Regions from separate parts of the Paenibacillus sp. RUD330 genome, predicted to be linked through region 1. Evidence: riboswitches for the same ligand, from Rfam matches in the RefSeq annotation. Region 1 holds a riboswitch; the other holds the start of a gene.

The links. A riboswitch is a leader RNA that binds a small molecule or an ion and turns the genes downstream of it on or off. The one in region 1 is predicted to bind cyclic di-AMP.
Region 2: linked by a shared signal. The riboswitch ahead of CIC07_RS16410 (C40 family peptidase) and the one ahead of CIC07_RS19280 (TrkH family potassium uptake protein) in region 1 are both predicted to bind cyclic di-AMP.

The regions. Positions count from the first base shown of each region.
Region 1 covers NZ_CP022655.2:4,208,464-4,215,852, forward strand. The annotation lists gene CIC07_RS19275 (potassium channel family protein) at 1-349, opposite strand, end outside; gene CIC07_RS19280 (TrkH family potassium uptake protein) at 371-1,723, opposite strand; cyclic di-AMP (ydaO/yuaA leader) riboswitch at 1,842-2,009, opposite strand; gene CIC07_RS19285 (CPBP family intramembrane glutamic endopeptidase) at 2,247-3,884, shown strand; gene CIC07_RS19290 (VanZ family protein) at 3,953-4,471, opposite strand; gene uvrC (excinuclease ABC subunit UvrC) at 4,719-6,671, opposite strand; gene CIC07_RS19300 (hypothetical protein) at 6,928-7,080, shown strand; gene CIC07_RS19305 (ArsR/SmtB family transcription factor) at 7,226-7,389, shown strand, end outside.
Region 2 covers NZ_CP022655.2:3,614,164-3,621,552, reverse strand. The annotation lists gene CIC07_RS16435 (DsrE/DsrF/DrsH-like family protein) at 1-540, opposite strand, end outside; gene CIC07_RS16430 (ArsR/SmtB family transcription factor) at 540-830, opposite strand; gene CIC07_RS16425 (MarR family winged helix-turn-helix transcriptional regulator) at 1,002-1,451, opposite strand; gene CIC07_RS16420 (CBS domain-containing protein) at 1,631-2,086, shown strand; gene CIC07_RS16415 (glycosyl hydrolase family 18 protein) at 2,177-3,523, opposite strand; cyclic di-AMP (ydaO/yuaA leader) riboswitch at 4,157-4,290, shown strand; gene CIC07_RS16410 (C40 family peptidase) at 4,294-4,785, shown strand; gene CIC07_RS16405 (GbsR/MarR family transcriptional regulator) at 4,915-5,484, opposite strand; gene CIC07_RS16400 (quaternary amine ABC transporter ATP-binding protein) at 5,726-6,943, shown strand; gene CIC07_RS16395 (ABC transporter permease) at 6,921-7,389, shown strand, end outside.

The sequences.
Region 1 (7,389 bases):
GCTTGTCCAGCACCCGGCCGTGCAGCTCCGACACCGCCTTCACGACGACCTTGCCGACTCCGGAATCCTTGACCAGAATCGCCGCCATGATGCTCGACTGGATGTCTCCCCCGATGGCCACGATGCAGCAGTCGAAGTTGCGGATCCCGATCGCTCGCAGCGCATCCTCGTCCGTCGCGTCGGCGCACAGCGTATGGGTGAGCACGGCGCTCATATCGTCCACCAGCTCCTCGCTGCGATCGATGCCGAGCACCTCGTAGCCGAGCTGCATGAGCTCCTTGGCCAGGCTGGAGCCGAATCGCCCCAGTCCGATGACGCAGTATTGCTCTCCTTTTGAACCCTTTCCCATTGTGTCTCTTTATTTCCTTTCCTATCCGATGATAATCTTGCCTTCTGGATTTTTATATAATTCCTTGCCTTGCTTCGGTCTCAGCGCGTAGGCCATCGTCAGCGGCCCGAGCCTGCCGGCGAACATCGTCAGGCTGAGCAGCAGCTTGCTGACATCCTTGAGGCTGGTCGTGATGCCCGTGCTGAGCCCGACGGTGCCGAATGCCGATACCGTCTCGAACAGGATCCGCAGGAAATCGCGGTCCTCGACAGTGCAGAGCACCATCGTCACGACGAGCACGAGCGCAAGCGACAGCATCGTGATCGTCAGAGCCTTCATGATGCGCTCCTTGGCCAGCCGGTAGCGGAAGAGGACGATGTCCTCCCTGCCGCGGATCATCGCGCCCATCGCGGCGACGAGCGTCATGAACGTCGTCGTCTTGATGCCGCCGCCCGTCGAGCCCGGCGAGGCCCCGATGAACATGAGGATGATCATGAAGAACAGGCTCGCCTGGCGCATGGCCCCGATATCGAGCGTGTTGGCCCCCGCCGTGCGCGTCGTGACGGATTGGAAGAAGGCCGAGAGCACCTTGCCTCCGAAGCCGAGCGGCTCCATAGTCTTGGCGTTGGAATATTCGAAGATGAAGATGACGACCGCTCCGATGACGATCAGGCTGCCCGTGGCCAGCAGGACCACTTTGGAATGGAGGGAGAACCTGCGGTTTGTCCTCCATTCCATCAGATCGGACAGCACGATGAATCCTAGGCCGCCGGTAACGATAAGCACCATCGTCACGATATTGACGAGCGGATCCGACACATAGCCGGTAAGGCTCCGATAGTCGCCGAAGATGTCGAAGCCGGCGTTGTTGAACATGGATATGCCGTGGAAGATGCCGAAGTACACGGCGCGGCCGAGCGGCATGTCCGCCGCGAAGCGGATCGCGTACAGCAGCGCTCCCGCCGCCTCGACGACGAGGGAATACAGCAGCACCTTGCGGATCAGCCGGACGATTCCCTCCATGGAGCTCTGGTTCATCGCTTCCTGCAGCAGCAGCCGGTCCTTGAGCGAGATGCGCTTGCGCAGCACGAGGGCGAACAGCGTCGCCATCGTCATGAAGCCGAGGCCGCCGACCTGAATCAGCATCAGAATGATGATCTGGCCTGCCACCGAATAATGGGTGCCGGTATCCACGACGACGAGGCCTGTGACGCAGGCCGCCGAAGTAGCGGTGAACAGGGCGTCGATCCACCTCGTGCCCTCTCCGCCGGCTGTCGCGAACGGCTGCATCAGCAGCAGCGAGCCGATGGCGATCATGACGGCGAAACCGGCGACGAGAATGCGCGGCGGCGACAATTTGAAAGCTTGCTTGAATACTGAAGACCATGATTGCATGCCCGCGACTCTCCTTTTGCCTCCATATCCCTGCCGTTCGCGAAGTCCTGGCATCATTCCCCGTCGCTTCAAAAAGCACAAAAAAAGCACTGGAAACCCAAGTGCCTGTGCGCCCTGCGAGTCCGGTCAAGCAGCCTCCGAGGTTAGCTGTCGGATTCGGGCATGACGGCTGCCCTATCCGCTCCCGGCAGGCTGCCGCCTGCGCCGGAACGGAATTCACCCCAAGCTGCGCCAGGCAGCTATATGGTTCCCCCGTATTCTTTTGGAAATTCGGCTGTTCTATATGGTCGGATTTGATTATATAGGATAGAGGACGGGTTACCAATGTCCCAATCCAAGCTTGCTGGGCGATATGGGACGGAAAAGAGTGCTGGGACAAGCGCAGCAAGGCGCAATCCTGCCCTTGCTCTTTCTTTTGCGCGAAATCTCGATCTCTCCCTGCCGCGGCATGGATAATTTGAAAGCCGCTGTGGTAAGGTTATAAAAGCTTGCCCTGCAGTCAGGCATCGTCAGGAGGACAATCATGAACAGCTCCGAGTTGGAGAAAAGCTATCGAAAGTATTTCTGGACGGGAATCATTGGAGCCGCCATCTTCCTGATTTTGCAGATTGTCCCATCCTTCGCGGGAGGGCTGTCGGGAGAGGAAGCCTCCGCAAAGCCTGTTCCCAAGGACGAGGCTCAGCAGGCAGCGATGGCTTTCGCCCGGCAGCTGACCGGCTCCGAGCCTCTCGCCGCTCATACGGTCCACCAATCCGACCGGGACATCACCGGTTACCTCAGCAAGGAAAAGCTGGCCAAAAAATTCGATGAAGGTCCCGGCAAGATCGTCCCGACCGATACGTGGCAGGTGTCTCTCTCCTTGCCCGAAGGGCAGATGTTCGTCGAGGTCGGCATGGCCAGCGGCCGGGTGATCGGCTGGAAGCAGGTGTTCAAGCCCTCTGCCGGAAAATCCTCGGACGTCCTTGCCCCCAGCGCCGAAGAGCTGGACCGTCTCGCCGTCAAGCAAGCCGCCGAGCTTGGCTACGGCAAGCTGGAGCGGATCGGAGAATCGGCGGGCTACAAGACGGTATATGCCGTGCAGGGAGGAGAGATCGGCCGAGCCCGCCTCACCATCGAGGCCGCTCCGCCATCCGCCGCCGCAGCGGAGCCTGGCGGCAAGACCGTCCTGGCGGAGTTCACGCCGCGATATGAAGTGCCCAAGGATTACCTCGCCTACACGGCGGATCAGGACCGGATCGCCTCCAGCCTGTCGCTGCTGGGCAATCTGCTGCCGAGCGGCATCCTGTTCATTCTCGCCGTCATCTATTCCATCGTCATGAGGAAGTACAGCTCCTTCCGACGCGGATGGGCGATCAGCCTCGTGTTCCTCGGCTTTTATGCCATCAACAACCTGAACATGCTCGACGGCCTCCGGGCCATGTATGGAGCGCGGCCCAACGCCGAGACCGTCGTCCAGGTCCAGCTCGTCATCACGATGGGCCTCACCTTCCTGCTCGCTTTATCCGCCTACTTCTCCCTCGTCGCGGGAGATGGACTATGGCGCGCGCAGGGCAGGCGGCTGTGGCTGACCTCCCGCGAGTCCCGCTTCGGAGAGACCGCTTGGAGCAGCATGAAGCTTGCCTATGTGCTCGGCTTCATCCTTCTCGGCCTGCAGACCGTTATCCTGATCGGCCTGTCGGCATTCACCGGAGCCTGGTCGACCAGCGACGTGACCCAGTCGCCTTACAACCTGGCCGCTCCGCTGCTGATGCCGCTGCTGGCGTGGTGCGCGGCCATCCAGGAGGAAGCCGTATACCGGCTGTTCGGCATCGGCCTGCTGATGAAGTGGCTGAAAAACCCGTTTGTCGCCTGTCTCATCCCTACGGTCATCTGGGCGCTCGGACATGTGACCTATCCGATCTACCCGTCTACGACGAGGCTGATCGAACTGACGATTCTCGGCCTTCTGTTCGGATACATCTTCCTTCGGTTCGGATTTTTCACGGCGGTATTCGCCCATGCCATCATGGACTCCGTGCTGATGTCGGTCTCGCTCTTCCTGATCGGAGGAGGCGCCAATATCCTTGCGGGCGTCGTCTATATCGTCGCTCCTGCCGGCGTCGCCTGGGCGATGAAAGGGTACGGCTCGCGGCGGAGCGCCGTCCCGATAGCGCCCGGTTAGGCTCCTGTTGTCGACGCTGCAGAACAAAAAGCAGGGAATCTACGGATTCTCTGCTTTTTTCTTTGGGCTCACACCCGGTTGACGGCGTACAGGATGAGGGACAGGATCAGCACCGGCACGCCGACTCCGGCCGACAAAAGGGACAGAAAGAGCTTGACCCGCTCCTGCTTCCTCAATCCCAGCTTCAGGACGGAATAGATCGTGATCCCGATCAAGCCGCCTGTCGCGTTGAGGATCACATCGTCGATATCGGCCGCCCCTGCGGCCAGAACATACTGACCGGCCTCCACGGCTGCGCTGAGCAGCGCGACCGCCGCGAGCCTGGGCCATAACGATTCCGACTTGCCGATCAGCATGGCATAGATCCCAGCGGGAACAAAGATCAGGATGTTGCCCCATATGTTGACGTCCACCGCATTCCTGCGCATGCCGCCGTCGACGTTGATGTATTCCTGGATCGTATGGAATGGAATCAGATTGAAGCTTCTCAGGCTGCCCCCCTCCCTCAGGAAGAGCAGCTCCGCCATCAGCAGCACATACACCGCCGCCATGCTCCATAACAGGATCGGAACGAATTTTTTGTTCATGATTTCCCTCCATGCTTGCCGAAGCCTATTGCCGCTTCACCATGATAGCATGACGTCATTCGGCGGATGAACTGGACCTTCGTCCGGCCTTTTCCGGGACCTGCGCTCGGGAACCTGCCGGCAGGCCAGGCGAGGCAATCAAGGAAAAGCCATCAAAAAAAGCCTGCTCGGCCAGCCTCCGCCGATAGCGGCGCCGCTGCCAAGCAGGCTTTTTGCTGCGTCCTGCCCGTCTCGAGGCAGGCGTATGCTATTCTTCCTTGAGCGCCGCCACGATCCGCTCCGCCAGGGCAGAGCCGATGCCGAGCGGCTTGAATTCCTCGGGAGATGCTTCGCGGATCTTCTTGAGGGAGCCGAAATGCTTCAGCAGCTGCTTGCGGCGCTTCTCCCCGATGCCGGGAATGGAGTCCAGCGTCGATTGGACCATGGACTTGCCCCGCTGCTCGCGGTGGAACGTGATCGCGAAGCGATGGACCTCGTCCTGGATGCGCTGCAGCAGATAGAATTCCTGGCTGTCGCGCGGCAGCATGACCGGCTCCGGCGGATCGCCGACCATAAGCTGCGCCGTCTTGTGCTTGGCATCCTTCACGAGTCCGCATACCGGAACCTGCAGGCCGAGCTCGTTCTCGAGAATGTCGATCGCCGCGCTGATCTGCCCTTTGCCGCCGTCCACCACGATGAGATCGGGAAGCTCCAGCCCTTCCTTGAGAACCCTCTCGTACCGCCGGCGGATGACCTCCCGCATCGTCTCGTAATCATCCGGCCCTTGGACGGTCCTGACCTTGTACTTGCGATACTCCTTCTTGTCGGGCTTGCCGTCGATGAAAACGACCATGGCCGATACCGGGTTGGTTCCCTGGATGTTGGAGTTGTCGAACGCCTCGATGCGCCGGATCGTCGTCAAGCCGATGGATGCGGCCAAGCCCGAAGCGGCTTTGACGCTGCGCTCCTCATCGCGCTCGATCAGCTTGAATTTCTCGTCGAGCGTCACCTTGGCGTTGCCTTCCGCCATGCCGACGACCTCGCGCTTGCGCCCGCGCTGCGGGATATGGACCTTGACCTTGAGCCAGCTCTGGAGCGAGGAGCGGATCTCCTCCGCATGGGATCCGGCCGCAGGCTCGCCGCCGTCGTCCGCTGCCGGCACCGATGCCTCCACGCTTCCTGCGACTTCCGGCACCGATGTCTCCGCTTCTCCTGCGCCGCTCTGCCGCCCGCGGCCAGCCGCTTCCCCGGCGGCACCTTCTTCCGCAGCCGCTCCGGCATGGAGCTCGCCCGGCGGCACCGGCAAGAGGATTTCCTTCGGCAGAGCCGGATTGTCGCTGTAGTATTGGGTGACGAACGTCATGAAGTCGTCATAAGCCTCGCCGTAATAAGGGAAGGACGTCGTATGGCGCTCGATCAGCTTGCCGCTGCGCATATACAGGATCTGCACGCACATCCACCCCTTGTCGGTGGCATAACCGAACACGTCGCGGTCGAGCGCGTCGGCGAGCGTGATCTTCTGCTTCTCCATGACGGCATCGATCGCCGTGATCTGATCGCGGTATTCCTTGGCGCGCTCGAACTCCATCGACTCCGCGGCCTCCAGCATTTTGCGCTGCAGCTCCGCCTTGACCTCGTCCTGGCCGCCATTCAGGAAGCGGGCGATCTCCTGCACCATGGAATCGTACGTCTCCTGCTCGACCGTGAATTCGCAGGGCGCGAGGCACTGGCCGAGATGATAGTACAAGCACACTTTGTCGGGCAGCGTGTTGCATTTGCGAAGCGGATACAAGCGGTCCAGCAGCTTCTTGGTCTGCTGCGCCGCGTAGGCGTTCGGATACGGGCCGAAATATTTGCCCTTGTCCTTCACGATCCGCCGGGTAACCTCCAGCTTCGGATGCTTCTCATTCGTAATCTTGATATAAGGAAAGGATTTGTCATCCTTCAGAAGCACGTTGTAGCGGGGATGATACTGCTTGATCAGGTTGCACTCCAGAATGAGCGCTTCCATGTTGCTTGCCGTCACGATATATTCGAAGTCCCGGATTTCCGAGACGAGACGCTGCGTCTTGCCGTTATGGGTTCCGTTGAAATAGGAACGGACACGATTTTTCAGCACTTTGGCCTTGCCGACATAGATGATGGTGCCTTCGCCGTTCTTCATCAGATAACAGCCCGGCTGGTCGGGAAGGAGCGCTAGCTTCCCCTTGATGGGATCCATGGACAATCCACCTTTCGCGGCTCGGCCCCGCTGGCCTTTTGCCGTATTCTCTATTGTAGCACAGGGAGCCGGCGCCCGTAAGCCGCTGCCGGACACCGCTTTCGGCAGCGGTTCCAAAAGCCAAATTTCACCTTTACATAACTCCGCCAGGTTGGGTATACTATTACAAGCTGATGCGATAACGTCTTGTCCGGATACATAACGGCCTCCGGGCCGGGACGGCGGTACCTGAGTCTTGAAGCGAGGAGGGCGAACAATGGAGAGCGTCAATGTAAGAGATCCGCGCGAGCATCTGAACGAGGAACCGCGTGACGACCTGATGGATCTTATGGTCGGATTCGGCGGCATGCTTGGCTTTATGACCGTTGCCTATATTATCATGGTGGTTGTCAAATACATCATTTCCTAGGCATCCGTTCCACCCCCACATCCAATCCAACCCTCCGGCCCCGGCTAGGAGGGTATTCATTTTTATCGGCCTATTTACACTTTGCAGCAGAATATGGTACTTTATTTCTATCTTTTTAGAATTATCGAAGAAAGGCGGGGATGACATGGTCGAGGACAACGAGGGAGTCAAGCAAGCGGTCAAAGTCTACAAGGCGCTCGGAGAACCGACCCGCATAAAAATCGCCATGCTGCTTATGGAGGAAAGGACGCTCTGCTGCTCCGACATCAGCGCCAAGCTCGAATCCGTCGCCGGCTCCACTCTCTCGCA
Region 2 (7,389 bases), 590 kb from region 1:
GATGAGCGTGACATCGAGACCGAGCTCTCGCAGATTCTCCGCCATTTCCACGCCGATGTATCCTCCTCCGACAACGAGGGCCGCGCGTACGCCGTCCCGGCCGACCTGTTCCTTGATGCGGTCCATGTCGGGAATATTGCGCAGGGTATGCACCTTCGGATTGCCGATGCCTGGGATATCCGGCTTCAGCGGCTTCGCGCCGGGCGACAGGATCAGGGCGTCGTAGCTTTCCTCATATACCCCGTCCGCGGCAGATCTTACGGTGACGGTCCTGGCTTCCGCATTGAGGCCGATCACTTCGCTCCCGGTGCGGATGTCGAGCCCGAAGCGCCGCGTCATCGCCTCCGGCGTCTGGACGAGCAGCTTGGAGCGGTCCTTGATGGAATTCCCGATATAATAAGGCAGGCCGCAATTGGCGAATGAAATGTAGGCATCCCTTTCGAACATGACGATATGGGCTTCCTCGTCGAGCCTGCGCAGCCGCGCGGCAGCCGAAGCGCCTCCTGCGACTCCGCCGACGATCAGTATTTTTCTAGGCATCAAGCTTCATCCTCTCCGGTAATCATATGGACAAGCGCATGGACTTTGGCATCCGGCACCGAATAATGGACTTCAAGGCCGCTGCGGCTCGTCACGACGATGCCGGCAGAGCGGAGCTTCTGCAGATGCTGGGAAACGGTCGACTGCGGCAGTCCGAGGCATTCCTGCATATAGGAAACATTGCAGGAGCCCTTGCCGATCAGTCCTCTGACGATGCAGAGGCGGATCGGGTGGGCAAGCGCCTTGAGCAGCTCGGCCGCCTGCTCGTAAACTTTCACATTCATGTTCATGTCCATCCTGCTGATTCTCCCCTCCCGTCATAGTATCGTAATATTAGAATATAGCGATACAAAAGGCAAGGAAAGAGAGGGGAATTCATGCCGGAAATGTGTCCGGTTCCTTTCTCTGCCGGCAGGGGCATTGGGCGTCCGGAATGAAAGCAGCCTTAATCCCATGGAGGATCAAGGCTGTCTAGCTGCTTGATGATCCTGCAGGCAGGCGCGGTTGAACTTCTCCAGGAGGGCGCCGAACTGCTTCTGCTCCTCATCGGACCATCCCGCCAGCAGCTCGGCGATATAGTCGGCTCTGACTTTGCGGTTCGCCTCCAAGGCCAGGGCGCCGGCCTCCGTCAGCTCGAGGGAATAGGAACGGCCGTCCTGGGGATTCGGAATCCGGTACGCCAACCCCTTCTGCTCCAGGGCAGCCGATTGGCGGCTTACGGTGGATATGTCCAGACGGAAATCATCTGCGAGCGCCTTGACGCCGGCCGATCTCCTCGATGAGATCTGCTGGAGGAGCAAATAAGCGGAGCGGTCCAGCATTCCTTCCTTCCTGTAGGTCGTGGCGGAGGCTACGAGCCTGGCGAGGATGGAGAGCTCGAGCTCGATATGCTCGAAAGGAAGTTCGTTCATGGCAATTCCTCATTATCGTTCGGCATAGGTTCGGGGCAGCTCATCCCGCTGCTGCATGAACTCTCGGCGGCAGGGATGACCCATTGACAGGATGTCCAGTAGTTGTATAATACAAGTATATACTTTCATCATACAACTTGTTTGAGGCATCCGCAAATCGGTATCGAGGGGTTATGAGGATGAAAGCCAAGGATTTTATGATCTCGAAGGTTTATAAGGTCAAGGAAACCGATACGGTGAGGGATGTCATCGAGAGATTTCTTGCTTACCGCATCAGCGGCCTGCCCGTCGTCAACGAGCGCAACGTTATCGTCGGATACGTCAGCGACGGAGACATCATGCGATATATCGGCAAGCATGAAGACATTGTCGTCGATGCCTTTTATTTCACGGCCGTCGTGAATGGCGACAACGACGAGTACGAGGAGAGGCTGAAGCGGCTGCTTCCTTTGAACGTCATGGCGATCGCCAAGAAAAAAGTTGTAACCGCTTCCGTGGAGGACGACATCGAGCAGATCGCCGCCATCCTGGGCAAGAAGCAGATCAAAAAGCTGCCGGTCCACCGGGGCGGCGTCCTTGCGGGCATCATCAGCCGCGGCGACGTCATCCGGCAATCGTTTCAGTCTCTTCTGTAAGAAAACAGCCTGCAAGCGCTGTCCGGCCAAAAAAGAGCCCATGATGCCGATCCGGCATCATGGGCTCTCCTTCGTTCTGCGATCCGCGGATCACTTCATCGCTTGATAGATGGCTTCCAGCAGCTCTCCGTTCATGTTCTGGCCGTACTCCCAGAACATGATGCCGCCGAGGCCGCCGGATTTCGCGTAATTCACTTTTCCCGTCAGCGATTCCGCATCGTCGTAGCTGAGGAAGCCGCCGCTGGAATTGGTCAGGTACGGGGCCCTTGCGGTGGAATCCCACTGGCGAGTCCAGCCGTTCTTGTTGATATAGCTCGCCTTGAGCTCATCATAGGTGTAGTCGCCGGAGCCATGGGAGTAAAAGGCGCCTCCGGCGACGAGCTTCGCTGCCGGAGCGCCCTTGCTCTTCAGCAGTTTGACGGCGGAATCGACGCTGAAGCTTGCCATCGAGGAGTTGTATAGAGCGGTGTGATGGGTATTCGCTCCGTTCTGCAGATCGTACGTCATGACATTGAGGAAATCGAAGGAAGGAATGACGGCGGCGATATCGATGTTGCCGAGACCGTAATCGGAGGCGCCGACTGCGGCAGTGAGCTGGTATTTGTTGGCGGAGCGTCCATCGGCGGAGCTGGCCGCGTCCAGAACCGAACGGAGCTTCTGGATGAACAACGTATAGTTCGCGCGGTCGCCGGAGCCCGGATATTCCCAATCGATATCGATGCCGTCCAGCTTATTGGCCCTGATATAGGAGACGGCGCTGTTGGCGAACGCCGTGCGGCTTGCTTCCGAAGCCGCCGCTGCCGGGAAGCTGGCGGAGCGGCCCCAGCCGCCGACGGAGACGAGAACCTTGAGATTCGGATTTTTGGATTTTAGCGAGACGAGCTGCGACAGCTTGCCGGCATCCCCTCCGCCGACACCGGTAGAGGTCGCGTCGGCGAAGGCGTAGAACACATGCGTCAGCTTCTCGGCCGGCACGGTGCTGATGACGGGGAAATGCCAGTCGGCTACATAGGCGCCGATGATTTTTCCGGCAGGCGCAGGAGTGGCCGTCGGCGTCGGCGTTTTGGTCGGCACCGGCGTCGGTGTCGGCGTGGCGCTAGGCTTAGGCGTTGCCGAAGGAGCAGGCGTTACTGTCGGAGTCGGCGTAGGGGATGCCGAGCAGACGGACAGCACTTTCCAAGCTCCCCATTCTCCGGCGAGATCCGGACGCTCGCCTTGCGTCCACCATTTGGCTTCGTACAGCGTGCCGGAGTAGACCGCCTTCTGCCCGACGGTATAGATGGATGACGAGCTCCAGGCAGCGATTCCGCTGCATGCATCCGCAGCGCTGGCCTTCTGGACGGCGACGCCTTGCGGAATGAGCGAGAAGGCAAGCAGCACGGCAAGCATCAAGACTCTCAGCGCGGAAGCGGCGATGCGGCGGTTCGGTTTGAACATGAACGATACCTCCTGAAGGATGGAATGATAGGGGCGAAGCAGGAATGAGAGGGAATATCCGGCCTCCTTTTGTCGAATCTATTGAAAGCACTTTCATTATCAATGAAAGTGCTTATCGATAAAAGGGGAAAATTGGATGGAGACAGGGAGAAATTTCTAGCAAATGGGAATAGAGGCCTGGAGAGGATCAAGGAAAAGGGACTATTCATGCCGTGCAGGGGAGGGGGCGGGCGCAATCCTATTCCCTTCGCCTCGTCCGCTATCCGGCAATCGTCATCTTGGAAAAGATATTGAGCAGGATCGGCGTGGAGGGGAGCTGGAGAACATCGAGCCAAGAAAGAGTCGGCGTCATTCACAACGCAATTCGACAAAACAGCTATTCTTGAAGGCTCGGGGCCATCCTGGTGCCAGGCTTTGATTATTTGGCGCCGTTCATGGTGCCGAACAGATTATCCACTTTTCGTAGAATTATAGGGATATGCAACTAAAGCCGTGCCAATGCTGGAGGCTTTTCATAGTCTGGAATACTATGCATAGTTCTGCAAGCCTACCAATTATGAAAGACTTCTAATAATCCAAAGGGAGGAGTTCGACAAGAAACTACGAATATTAACCATTAGCAAACAGGCTTGAAACAAATAAATGCCGAATTTTCGTTAAGAAAAACGGGGGAACCAATCGGGGTGAATGAATTCTGCAAGAGAGAATTCTAGGGAACCTTCTACCGAACCCATCAGCTAACTTCGTAGGCACCGGAGGGAGAACCATCTGTGAAGAAAGTCATCATGTCCATCACCGCTTTCATTCTTATTGCCGTGTTCGCATCATCCAGCGTATTCGCGAGCACCGAGTTGAAGTCATCCATCGGCAAGGTTCTCGGCACTCCCTACAAGTATGGAGGCACGACTACGGCAGGGTTCGACTGCTCGGGATTCGTCCGCTATATTTTCGGTCAGTTCGACGTGAAGCTGCCGCGCTCCTCCCAGTCCCAGGCCAAGGCCGGCACGAAGGTGGACAAGGATGATCTTCGTCCGGGGGATCTCGTCTTCTTCAACACCAGCGGCCGCGGCATCTCGCATGCCGGCATCTATGTCGGAGACGGCAAGTTCGCCCACTCCTCGAGCAAGGGCGTCCGTTACACGGATCTGGACGATGCCTACTATGCCAAGCGCTACGTTACGGCGCGCCGCGTCGCGACGGGCGAGGATTACAGCAAGATGGTGAGCGAAGAGGAAGAAACGGCCGACGACGCCGGAGAATGACGGGCGGTAGTGTAGGATGAAGAGAGACAGGCGGCATGAGCCGCCTGTCTCTCTTTTTTGCGCAGTCGGCCGAATTCAGCAGCAGGACCAAAAAGAAGCCTTCCCGCGGGGGAAGGCTTCTTTTTGGCTTCAGTCCGAAGGCTCTTCCTTCGGCACATGCTTGAATATCTCGCCGGATTCCATCAGATCGATGACCCGGTCCAGCCACAAATAATAGTCGATCGCTTGGCGGATCTTCTCGAGATCGCCGCCGATCAGGACTTGCATGGCTTCCGAGCCGCCGCTCTCCGCCAGCTTGTCGAGCTCCGCCTTGGAGCGGCGGAGCGCCATCAGGTTGAGCTCCACGGCCTTTCTCCACTTCAGGACGAAAAAATCGGCGAAAGTCTGGTGCCAGTCCCGCTCGACCTCATACAAGTCCTTCCGCGATCCCTTCTCCCATACCTTGTTCACCATATTCAAATCAACCAGCGTGCGGATACCGGTGCTCATGCTGGTTTTGCTCATTTCCATCGCTTGGCCCATCTCGTCGAGATTCATCGGCTTGTCCTGGAAAAACATGAGCCCATACAGCAGTCCTGTCGATTGCGTAATGCCGTACAGGTCCATGTTCTTGCCGATGGACTCGATCACGCGCTTGCGCGCCTTCTGGATTGCCTGCTCCTGCGCGGCCTCCAAGCCGGCGAAATCATTGGTCATCATGTCCGCTCCTTCATCGCCTTCTCGGCTGACAAAGTAATTGTAAGAAACAATTCCGGCAATGTAAAGCGGTTAATGAACGAGCATGTGAGAGGATACGGGAGCATTTCGCATGTAAAGTATGTACAGAAAAAACCGTACGTACTTATTATACGGATAAAACGGTTGACGGTGTCCTAAATTGTTCGATAGACTAGTTCGAGTGAGCGTTGGCCGCAAGCGAGGCCATGAGGAGGTGAAGCGCTTGTCGATCATTGAAGTCACGGATGTGACGAAAATATTCGGCGAGGATCCAAAACGAATTCTGCCGCTTCTGAAGGAAGGGTGGAGCAAGGACAGGATCTTTAAAGAAACGAGGCATACGGTTGGGGTCAACCGGGTCCAGTTTGCCGTCGAGCCTGGGGAAATCTTTGTCATCATGGGATTGTCCGGCAGCGGCAAATCGACTCTCGTGCGTCTGCTGAACAGGCTGATCGAGCCGACGGGAGGCGCCATCCGCATCGCGGGACAGGATATTACCCGCCTGAATGCGGAGCAGCTGAGGAAGGTGCGCCAGAAAAAGATCAGCATGGTCTTCCAGAAATTCGCGCTCTTCCCGCATCGGACGCTGCTTGAAAACGTGGAGTACGGGCTTGAGGTCCAGAAGGTGCCCAAAAAGGAAAGAGAGCCGAAAGCGAGGGAAGCGCTGCGGCTTGTCGGGCTGGAAGAGAGGGCCGACAGCTATCCCGAGCAGCTGAGCGGCGGCATGCAGCAGCGGGTCGGACTGGCAAGGGCGCTTGCGAACGACCCTGAGATCCTGCTGATGGACGAAGCGTTCAGCGCGCTCGATCCGCTCATCCGCAAGGACATGCAGGACGAACTGCTGGAGCTTCAGGAGAAAATGAAAAAAACGATCGTGTTCATTACGCATGATCTGGATGAGGCGCTGCGGATCGGGGACCGCATCGCGCTCATGAAGGACGGAGCGATCGTGCAGATCGGCACGCCGGAAGAAATCATGGTCAATCCTGCCAACGAATATGTGGAGAGGTTCGTCGAGGACGTGGATCTGTCCAAGGTGCTGACCGCCTCCCATGTGATGCTGCGTCCCGAGACGATCGGCCTCGACCGCGGCGCCAGGGTCGCCCTGCAGCTGATGCGCGAGAGCGGCATCTCCAATCTGTTCGTGACCGACCGCAGCCGCAAGCTGATCGGCGTCATTACCGCCGACGACGCGTCGGAAGCGGTGAGGCGCGGGCAGCCGCTGGAGGAGATCGTCGTCCGTGATACTCCGGTCGTCACTCCGGAGATGCTGCTCCACGAGCTGTTCGACATATGCGGCACCAGCAAGTACCCGGTCGCCGTCGTGAACGAGGCGGGACGGATCGTCGGCGTCATCGTGCGCGGAGCGGTGCTCGGAGCGCTTGCCGGACATGTCGCGGAACGGGAGGTGAGCGTCGATGCTGCCGAAACTACCGCTTGATAAATGGGTGGACCGCATGGTCGATTCCATCGAGGAGAACATGAATTTCCTGTTCGATCCGATTTCAGCCGGAATCGAAGGCGTCGTGGACTTTTTCTCTTATCTGCTCCATCTTCCCCCTGCGCTCGTGCTGATCGTCCTGTTTACGGCGCTGGCCTGGTGGATCATGCGCTGGCCGATGGCGCTGTTCACATTCGTCGGCTTGTTCCTGATCGACAATCTCGGCTATTGGGACCATACGATGGATACGCTGGCGCTCGTGCTGACATCGGCGATCGTCAGCATCGTGCTCGGCGTGCCGATCGGAATCGCCTGCGCCCGGAACAACCGCACGCAGAGCATCGTGACGCCCATCCTTGATTTCATGCAGACGATGCCGGCCTTCGTCTATCTGATCCCGGCCGTGACGTTCTTCAATCTGGGCGTCGTGCCCGGCGTCATCGCCT